3 regions of the Paenibacillus sp. FSL R10-2778 genome follow, and region 3 is predicted to be linked to each of the others. Evidence: predicted binding sites of a transcription regulator. Region 3 holds the regulator's gene; each other region holds the start of a gene.

The links. The regulator Rex, encoded in region 3, represses fermentation and respiration genes when NADH is low (regulators of the CRP and FNR family bind a similar motif). The targets are predictions, from matches to a motif close to TTGTGAAATATTTCACAA.
Region 1: the regulator Rex is predicted to act here: its motif matches at 1,713-1,730, upstream of NST40_RS11685 (DUF1641 domain-containing protein).
Region 2: the regulator Rex is predicted to act here: its motif matches at 1,179-1,196, upstream of NST40_RS15690 (cytochrome ubiquinol oxidase subunit I).

The regions. Positions count from the first base shown of each region.
Region 1 covers NZ_CP151956.1:2,681,545-2,684,832, reverse strand. Annotated here, with positions in the region: gene NST40_RS11690 (NAD(P)/FAD-dependent oxidoreductase) at 1-1,096, opposite strand, end outside; gene NST40_RS11685 (DUF1641 domain-containing protein) at 1,137-1,580, opposite strand; gene NST40_RS11680 (DUF2785 domain-containing protein) at 1,781-2,623, opposite strand; gene NST40_RS11675 (nitroreductase family protein) at 2,845-3,288, shown strand, end outside.
Region 2 covers NZ_CP151956.1:3,551,515-3,554,802, forward strand. Annotated here, with positions in the region: gene NST40_RS15685 (hypothetical protein) at 1-794, shown strand, start outside; gene NST40_RS15690 (cytochrome ubiquinol oxidase subunit I) at 1,345-2,709, shown strand; gene NST40_RS15695 (cytochrome d ubiquinol oxidase subunit II) at 2,706-3,288, shown strand, end outside.
Region 3 covers NZ_CP151956.1:4,723,179-4,726,466, forward strand. Annotated here, with positions in the region: gene NST40_RS21315 (amidohydrolase) at 1-1,011, opposite strand, end outside; gene NST40_RS21320 (redox-sensing transcriptional repressor Rex) at 998-1,651, opposite strand; gene dinG (ATP-dependent DNA helicase DinG) at 1,782-3,288, opposite strand, start outside.

The DNA of each region.
Region 1 (3,288 bases), 2.0 Mb from region 3:
CTTTTAACGGAGTAGAACTTGCACCAACGATGGCAACACCGTCTTTACGGCCTAAGCTAGCAAGTGTACCAGAGTTGATTGGGCTAAAGCTTTCAAACGATTTATTTTTCAAGAAGGCATACAGATTGTATCCGATCAATTCACCCATTTGCCAAGCAATTTGCGCAGTTGGAGGGTAAGGACGTCCATCTTCTGCAAAGACCACCGCGCTGTCACCAGCAACGAATACATCTTTGTGGGAAGTGGATTGCAAGAATTCATTCACCGTTGCACGACCTCGGTTAACTTCAAGACCCGATTCGCCGATGAGTGGATTTCCTTGTACGCCACCAGTCCATACAAATGTGTTAGCAATAATTTTTTGACCGTCTTTCAAGTCAATCGCATTGCCTTCTACATTCGTAACAGGAAGACCTGTCAGGAATTGAACACCACGTTTTTCCAAGCTTGCTACAGCACGTTCGATTAATGCATCTGGCAATACTGGAAGGATTTTAGGACCTGCTTCAACGAGCATAAGCTTAATTTCTTTAGGATCAACGCCATATTTTTTAGTAAGTGTAGGCAATACATCCGCGATTTCACCAACAAGCTCAACACCTGTTAAGCCGCCGCCACCGATCAGGATGTTTGCATCTGCTTCATTTTTCGATTTCGCATATTCACGAATACGATCTTCAATATGTTGATGAATTTTGTTAGCATCTGCAGCTGATTTCAATACCATACTGTATTGTTCAAGCCCTGGAATGCCAAAATAAGCTGTAGTGCTGCCAAGACCTACAACAAGCGCATCATAAGTAAGTGTCACACCATCAGAAAGAACAATTTGTTTGTTCTCCACAGAAAATGAATTAACCTTCGCGATTTTCAGGTCAATATCTTTCCCTGCGAAAAGCTTAGTTAGAGGCATAGCTACAGCACCCTCTGCAACACTACCTGCTGCAAGACGATGCAATTCTGTAATGATTTGGTGGGTAGGATACTGATTAACTACAGTAATTTTAGCTTCATCTTTTTTGAGATATTTGCGTACGGTTAAGGCGCTTAGTAGACCACCATAACCTGCTCCTAGAATGACAATATGTTTAGACATGATGTTTCCTCCGTCCCTTACGTATAAGATATGAAAATGATTATTTCTGCTTACTGCGTTCTCCAGCAACTTGAAGGTATGCATTTACGAAACGGAAAAGCTTTTGCGCTTGCGGATCTTTCAACAACTTCATAAGACCAAAAAGACCAATAACTTCGTTACTTTCATTCGCACGATCTTTTGCTTCGATCACTGTAGCTGCCATATTCTTCGCGGAATGCACTACAGGTTCAGCAAGTTCTTTAATTGCACTTACCGTATCACTTTTCAAGACATCATCCGCTGCGACAGTTTGCACAAAGTCATAGGACTTTGTAAGCACGCCAACAAGCTCAGTTAATTTTGGCAGCTGTTCCACCAAGACTGTTAATGATTCCTGAACTTCTGGTTTCAAGAGCTGTTCTAGAACATCCATTTGTTCCTTGCTAACAGCTACTTTTGGTGATTCTTGTTCAGGTTGTGTTTGAGTGATTGATTCTGACATATCCAAATCTCCTCTGCAATAAGCTTTGCTGCTTAATAGTAATGAAAAACATAAGAACTTTTAACGCCATATTTCTATTATAGCACTTATCAAGTTATAAATGTCACAAAGTTTTTGAATTTCCATAAAAATTTGTGATTTTTATTACATTATAATAAATTATTTAAATTACTAGTGTTAATTAAAACCGTTTGAGTGAATTAATGTACAAATTCATTCAAATTCTTCTCAGTTTTCAATAAAACCTCCACAATGTCCATATTCTTCTCTGTTAGAAGTAACCTGAAATAAAGAGAACGCAGGAAGTTCTTTGTATTTATTCGATTAACGTACTGGCTGTGGCTTCTAGGCCAACTGCCACATTGCGCCAAGTTGAGAATCCAATCGGTTATAGACTGCTGTGGAAGTAAATGATGATCGATGATTGTAACTATAATAGTAGCAATCCGTTCATCTTCTTCCTCCCTGAATATGTATTGATCGTTATAAAGCATCTTTTGAATAACTGTCAGAACCTCTTCCCGCACCTCGGCATCACTCTCCGAGCATAAAACCAGCTCATCCAAGGCGTCTGCGCCATGGGCTGCTGCGTGTGCCCAGCCTTCTTTTTCCATATAACCTTTTAAGTCCCGTTCTTCCTCATAATAACGAATCAAACCCTGCTTCACCTTTATAAATTCAGAGCTATCCAATATAGCCATTTCCCTATGCCGCTGGAGAATAAGAGCAACAACCAATACAGAAAATGTTCTTGTATACACCGTCAGATCTTCTTTATTCCCAATGTGATAAAAAAGATGCTGCTCGTCAAGAAGTATCCACAGCAGTTCACGAAGCTCCGCATCATTAAACCAATGTTTCTCATTAATCCATTTGTAGAATGTGGAATAAATCAATTCATCACGCAGTACAGGCTCGGGATCTCCTATATGCTCAAGCATCAACTTCACATAATCCTTTATGTCCTCTCCACTTCTAAGCTCGTAGTCATTCTCTTCGATTCTTTGCAAATCTATCATCAATTGTTCTCTACTATTAATCAATTTATCCACCCTTTCATCCACTGTGTTTCTACATATCCTAATATCCTAATTTATGTCCTATTTTTTGACAACAGGGTATTCAAGATTAACTTCAATAAATTTTATCATTGACGAATTTTTTAGGCTGTGTTATTTTGAGTTAGTAACATTTAGTTAGTTCATTTACAAATATCAGGTATTGATATTTTACAACCGAATACATACACAACGGAGGAATACTTATGAGCGCTTTTACAGACTTGATTCAGTCACGCAGATCCGCTATGAATTTTGTGGAAGGGGTTATCATCCCTCAGAATGAATTAGAGGAAATGTTCTCTTATGCCAGATTGGCACCATCGGCCTATAATCTACAGCATACAAATTACAAAGTGATATCTAACGAGAGCTTAAAAGAAGAAATTCGCGAAGCAGCTTACGGCCAATATAAAATCCATACTGCTTCAGCAGTTATTGTAGTGCTAGGAGATAAGCATGCTTATCAGCAGGCTCCAGAAATCTATGGCGGGCTTAAAGCTTTAGGAGCGATGTCACAAGAGGAATATGATGAGCAAATAGAGATGATTAACAATGCTTACATTGATAAGGATGCTTTTCAAAGAGATGAAGCAATACGTAATGCCTCTCTCTCTGCCATGCACTTTATGCTGATCGCCAAAGATAAA
Region 2 (3,288 bases), 1.2 Mb from region 3:
GGAAAAAGGTGATCAGCGCAGCTCAGGAGCATAAAGAAGGTACGGTTATTTTAGAAGCGGAAATACAAAAAGATGCCCCAACAGAATCCTTTTATGTGAAAATTGACGGTAAGAATAAAGACGAAGCAATTATCGTTAATACCCATACGGATGGGATAAATGTAGTGGAGGAGAATGGCGCTGTGGGCATGCTGTCTATGATTCGTTACTTACAGCAGGAGCAGCCGGAACGTACGATGATATTTGCTTTTGTGACAGGGCATTTTAGATTGTCGGAGTTCAAAGGGTCCTCTCAGGCGACTTCTACCTGGATGGAGGGGCATCGAGAGCTGTGGGATGGCAAGAATGGCCATTTAAAAGCTGTAGCTGGAATTACGGTTGAGCATTTAGGCAGCATGGAGTGGAAGGACGATGATACGGGTCATTATAGACCAACTGGAAAAATAAGTACAGAATATACCTATGCGGGCAATGAAATGATGGCGGCCATTTGGCTGAAGGCTATTGAAAAGACAGATAGCACACGTACTGTATTATTGCGTGGACATAACAAGTTTGAGTTTGGAGAGAGTCAGCCCTTATTTGAAGCAGGGATACCGGTGATTGGTTTCATTCCAATGCCCGACTATCTGCTCGTGGATAGTGACAACAGAGAGATGGACAAATTTGATGCAAAGCTAATGCATACGCAAATTGTATCGTTGCTGAAAGCGGTCAAGCTAGTGGACGGAACGGAGGCGACTAAGCTTGGGAAATCAGATGGGTATTCTTTTTTCTACGGCCGTACTAAATGATAGTGACAGATCAAGATTTGTCATGACGAAGATGACATTAGCTTTAATTCAAAAAACACTGATGATTTGAGTCAGTGTTTTTTTGTTGCAAAAGGGGGATACATTACGGCTCAAAATGAGAAGATATCATTTTTTTGCCAGCATCGAAGTAGGAGGGAACTTGTGACATCACATATACACTAATCAATCAATAGCTCCTTCGGGTACTTTTTGTGTTATTCACTGAGTTGTCAGAAAGATTTGACCCTTTCTTGAACGTTTAGGGATTAAGAGATATCTGTGATTGAATTACTTGCAATTTAAGATAAGATGATTTTAATTATTAGGTCACATTATAATTTTGACTGCTCAGTATCAGGTAAATCGGGCTCGCCAACTCTTGCTTTGTGAATTTTTTCTCTTTTTACATAGCAAAGAACGATGAACGTCATACTAAAACGAACAGGCAACGATGTCGCTGAACCTTGCTAAACCTGATATTGAATGCAGCCAACAGTTAGCAGGCCTAATCATAGAAAAATGAACAGTGTTTTGAAGGGAGCATTAAAGAATGGCAATTGATACGGTGCTATGGAGCAGGCTGGTGACAGGCTTGACTCTCGGGTTCCACGTTATTTTTGCGACGATTGGCGTCGGTATACCGCTAATGATCGCTATAGCAGAGTTTATCGGGATTCGGAAGAAGGACCCCCATTATACACTTATGGCAAAGCGGTGGTCTCGAGGATTTGTCATTTCTGTGGCGGTTGGTGTCGTGACCGGTACAGCGATTTCACTACAGCTGGCCCTGGTATGGCCGAATTTTATGAAACTGGCTGGGAATGTCATTGCACTTCCGTTATTCATGGAGGTGTTCGCGTTCTTCTTTGAAGCTATCTTCTTGGGCATTTATTTGTATACGTGGGGTCGGTTCAAAAATCCGTATATCCATTGGCTGCTGACGATACCGATTGTCGCCGGGGCAGGCATGTCTGCCGTTTTTATTACGACGGTGAACGGATTCATGAACCAACCTGAAGGCTTTGTCATGGAAGCAGGCCAATTCACAGCGATTAACCCGGTGCAAGCGATGCTGAATACGGCGACGTTCTCCAAAGTGTTCCATGTATTAAGCTCGGCCTATTTGACAGGAGCTGCCTTGTTAGCCGGGATTGCAGCCTTCGCGATGCTGAGAAAAGGTGTGTCCGCATACCACAAAAAATCTTTAAATCTCATGATGGCGGTCGTTTTACTATTCGGTTTGCTGAACACGTTAGCCGGTGATGTGTCTGCCAAGTTTTTGGCCGAGCATCAGCCAGAGAAGCTTGCAGCGGCAGAGTGGCATTTTGAGACGAGCAGCAGTGTGGATTTGGTACTATTGGGATGGCTGAATGCAGAGCATGAAGTTCTAGGGGCTCTTCATCTGCCGAAGCTGCTCAGCTTCCTGGCCTTTGGAGACTTTAATGCAGAGGTGACGGGGCTCGAGAAATTCCCCAAGGAAGAATGGCCACCGCTTCTCGTTCATTATCTGTTTGATTTAATGGTCGGAATTGGATTTACTCTGCTCGCGATTTCGTTTCTATATTTTCTGTTTGTGTTCTGGAAAAAGCGTAATGAGCTTAACAAGTGGATGCTTCGCATCATCGCACTGAGCGCCCCTCTCGCTTTTCTGGCTGTTGAGCTGGGATGGTTTTATGCAGAGATTGGCCGACAGCCGTGGATTATCCGTGGATATATGCGTGTTGAGGAGGCTGCCACGTCTTCACCGAATGTAAGAATTATATTCTTCGCCTTATTGCTCTTGTACATCGTACTCGGCAGTATGTGTGTAATCGTGCTGAGACGCTTGTTCAACAATAATCCGGCAGAAGCTGAGATGGAGAAATGGATGAAGGATCATCCTAATCAATTTACGGAAAAGGGGGGCACTGAATGATGAGTTACGAATTGATTGGCATCTCGGTGCTCTGGCTGTTTTTGTACGGCTATTTAATTATAGCTTCCATTGATTTCGGAGCGGGCTTCTTCGCCTTTTATGCACGTTTAACAAAGCAGGATCATCTCATTAATCGTCTGATTTCCCGATATTTATCACCCGTATGGGAGATTACAAATGTATTTTTTATCTTTTTCTATATTGGCATCGTCGGTTTTTTTCCGGACACAGCCTATTATTATGGCTCCGCGTTACTTGTTCCGGGAAGCATTGCAGTGATTCTTCTTGCGATTCGCGGTTCATTCTATGCTTTTGAAAATTACGGTTCCAAGAAAAACATAGTATATCTTTTTTTGTACGGAGCTACAGGTTTGCTTATTCCAGCATCGTTGTCAGTGGCGCTAACTTTGTCTGAAGGCGGCTTTATCGTGAAGCAGGGGGAGACGGTTTCTCTGGATTACTGGGCGCTGTTTACCAATCCGTTATCGTGGAGTATCGTTGGACTGGCAATCGTGTCCGTTTTGTTCATTAGCGGCTCATTTCTGACATTTTACGCTTCTCGGGCGGAGGATCATTCCG
Region 3 (3,288 bases):
CTCTGGAGCTGGAACAGCCGTTGGATCACCGCTGACACCCTTATGAATGAGAGCTGCAAGCCGCATCTCTTCAAACATATCCAAGTTATTGTTGCTTGCCGCGCCATCCGTGCCAAGAGACACCTTCACACCAGCTTTTAGAAGATCAGTAACCCGAGCCACTCCGCTAGCCAACTTCAAATTACTGCCCGGATTATGAGATACACCCACATTATGGCGAGCCAAGATCTCAATCTCTTCATCATTTAAATGAACACCATGTGCAACTATCGAGGGACGTGTGAACATGCCAAGCTTCTCTAAGTGAGCTACAGGACGCAACCCGTAATCCGCCACATTTTGTTCCACTTCACGTTTCGTTTCGGACATATGCGTATGCATCGGTAAATCCAGATCATGCGCTGCCTGCACGAACTTAACCAGGAAGTCCGGAGGGCAAGTATAAGGGGCGTGCGGCGAGATCATAGTAGTAATTCTGCCTTCAGCCTTTCCATGCCAGTTACGGGCAAAAGAAATCGCTTCCGCAAGCTTGTGATTCTGTACATCCTCTGGACATAACCCGATCACACCACGCATCAATACGGAACGGATACCTGATAACTCAGCTACCTCGGCTACTCGGTCCATATGATCATACATATCGAGGAAGGTCGTAGTTCCACCCTTCAGCATTTCCAATACAGATAAGGAGGTTCCCCAGTATACATCATCACCGGTGAACTTTTCCTCCATTGGCCACATCTTCTCCTGAAGCCACACTTGTAGCGCTAAATCATCTCCATATCCACGCAGCAAAGACATCGCCGCATGACCATGTGTGTTTACAAGTCCAGGCATGAACAGCAGACGGCTGCCATCAACCACTTGCACTCCAGCTTCCATCTGAGGCTCTTCTTTTCCTATGTAAGTGATTAAATCATCTTCAATAGTCATATATCCACTCAGAACCGGCTCATCCGTTCCCGGAGTCAGAAAATACCCGCCCTTAATTATCGTTTTATTGTTGTTCATGTTCGCTTTCTTCCTTTCCATCCCGCAAGTAATAAGCAAGACTTTGCAGATCAGTTGTAAAATCAGCTGCATGCACCCGGATATTCGGTGGTGTCTTCAGAATCACAGGGGCAAAGTTCAAAATCGCTTCAATCCCAGAAGAAATGAGAATATCTGCTACATTTTGAGCTTCTGAATCAGGTACGGTAATAATGGCAATGCGAATACCTTGCTCACGAATCGTGCTGCCTAGTTCATCCATCGGTTGCACAGTAAGGGAGTTGATCTTACGTCCAACCTTAGGAGCGTACGAATCAAATATAGCCGTGATTTTCATAGTATCTTTAAGATATGCATTGTAATTAGACAAGGCATGTCCGAGATTACCTGCTCCAACTAAAGCTACATTAAGCTGTTGATCCAGCTTCAGGATATGACGGATTTTCTCAATAAGATACGTTACATCATAGCCGATACCTTTTCTGCCGAAGTCACCAAAATATGCTAAATCCTTACGAATCTGTGCGGGATTAAGATCAAGCTTTTGTCCAAGTTCCTGAGAGGAAACTGTTAATATTTCGCGATTCTGGAGATCATTCAAAAAACGCAAGTACACAGGCAGTCTGCGAACAACGGCTTCTGATATTTTATCCGATTTCATATTTTTCCTCCTAAAAATAGTAATGTTCTTGTGAAAATCCATATTCAAACGTCTACCTCTCCTTATTAAGGACGGTACTGTAACACACCGCCCTTAAGGATAAGGAGGAGCTAAACTGAAGACGAGCGTTTTAAGAAGCGCCGCCATCCTCTAGCCATTCCGCTATGCGAGGGACCATTTGATCAGTAAGCATATGCTCCATTTTGGGACCAGGCAATGAATAAAGGAAATACTTCCCGTAATGAGATTCAATAACCCTTGTATCATAAACAATAACTATTCCGCGATCCTGCGCCGTGCGAACCAGTCTTCCGAATCCCTGCTTAAAACGAATAACCGCTTGAGGAACAGATAATTTCATGAACGGATTCTTCTTCTGGGCCTGTAATAACTCCGACTTCGCTTCCGCCAACGGGTGATTCGGCGGTTGAAACGGAAGTCTCACGATGGCCAGGCAAGTCAGTGCTTCACCTGGAATATCTACACCTTCCCAGAAGCTGCTCGTCCCCAGCAATACGGATGCTGCACTGTCCTGAAAGCGGCGGATCAGCTTGCTCCGGCTGCCACCTTCCACGCCTTGACCAAGCACCGTAATCTCTTGTGAGGCTAAAGCCTCTTTAAGCGGATCATATACCTGACGCAGCATTTTATAAGAAGTAAACAGAACCAGCATCCGCCCACGTGTTGTTTTAGCAGCTTCCGATAATGACTGTACGAGTGTATCGACAAATCGAGCATCGCCCACACTGCCCTTCACACTAGGAAAATCACGCGGTATAACTAACAGTGCCTGCTCGCGATACTTAAAGGGAGAAGGAAGAAGTGAGGTCATTAGACGTCCTTCTTCCGCAGCTTCGTTAAGTCCGAGATTATCAATCATAAATTGAAAAGATTTATCTACAGACAGCGTCGCCGAGGTAAGCACGATGCTTTTTTTCTTATCGAAGAACAACTCTTTAAGCTGGCTGCTAACATCCACAGGGACAGCATACATCTGCAGTGATTTGCTGCGGTAATTCCCATTTGCCTCCAGCCAATATACTACATTATCGTCATTCAGCCCCATAAAGAATCTTACTTGCTCACGGATGGAAGCCAAATCCTTAAATAAACCGCTAATATCAGTAACAAGACTGTCTGCTGAGGATTGGCTTTCCTGGTCGCGCATCTCGTTAAGCATTTTATCACCCTTACGGATGATGTCGCTTAACGTCAGATTCATAGTGTTCTCTAGTGCAACCAATTCATCCCAATCCTTCGGCTTACGGGCGGGAATCAAACGCATAACCAGTTGTCCCGCTTCCCCTGCCCCTGCATCACTGCGTTCCGGCAAAAGGCTGAACAGCTTGTCGCTGAGTGCATCCCAGGTTTCTTTGACGGTAAGCAGATCCGGGTAGATCCGATCGATGACTCCGCTCCATTCTGAAGCCTCTTCACTGCCTGACGACTGTAATATCTGGCGCAGAGCAGGAAGCTGTCCGTTTCGGCTATCTTTATACAGCCGCGATAATGTGTGTGCCACAGTGAAATGCTTCATATGCATGCCAAGATGTTTACCAGCCACATCTTCTAAATGATGTGCTTCATCAATGACAAGATGCTCGTAAGCCGGAAGCAGCTGGTGCCCAGCCTTAACA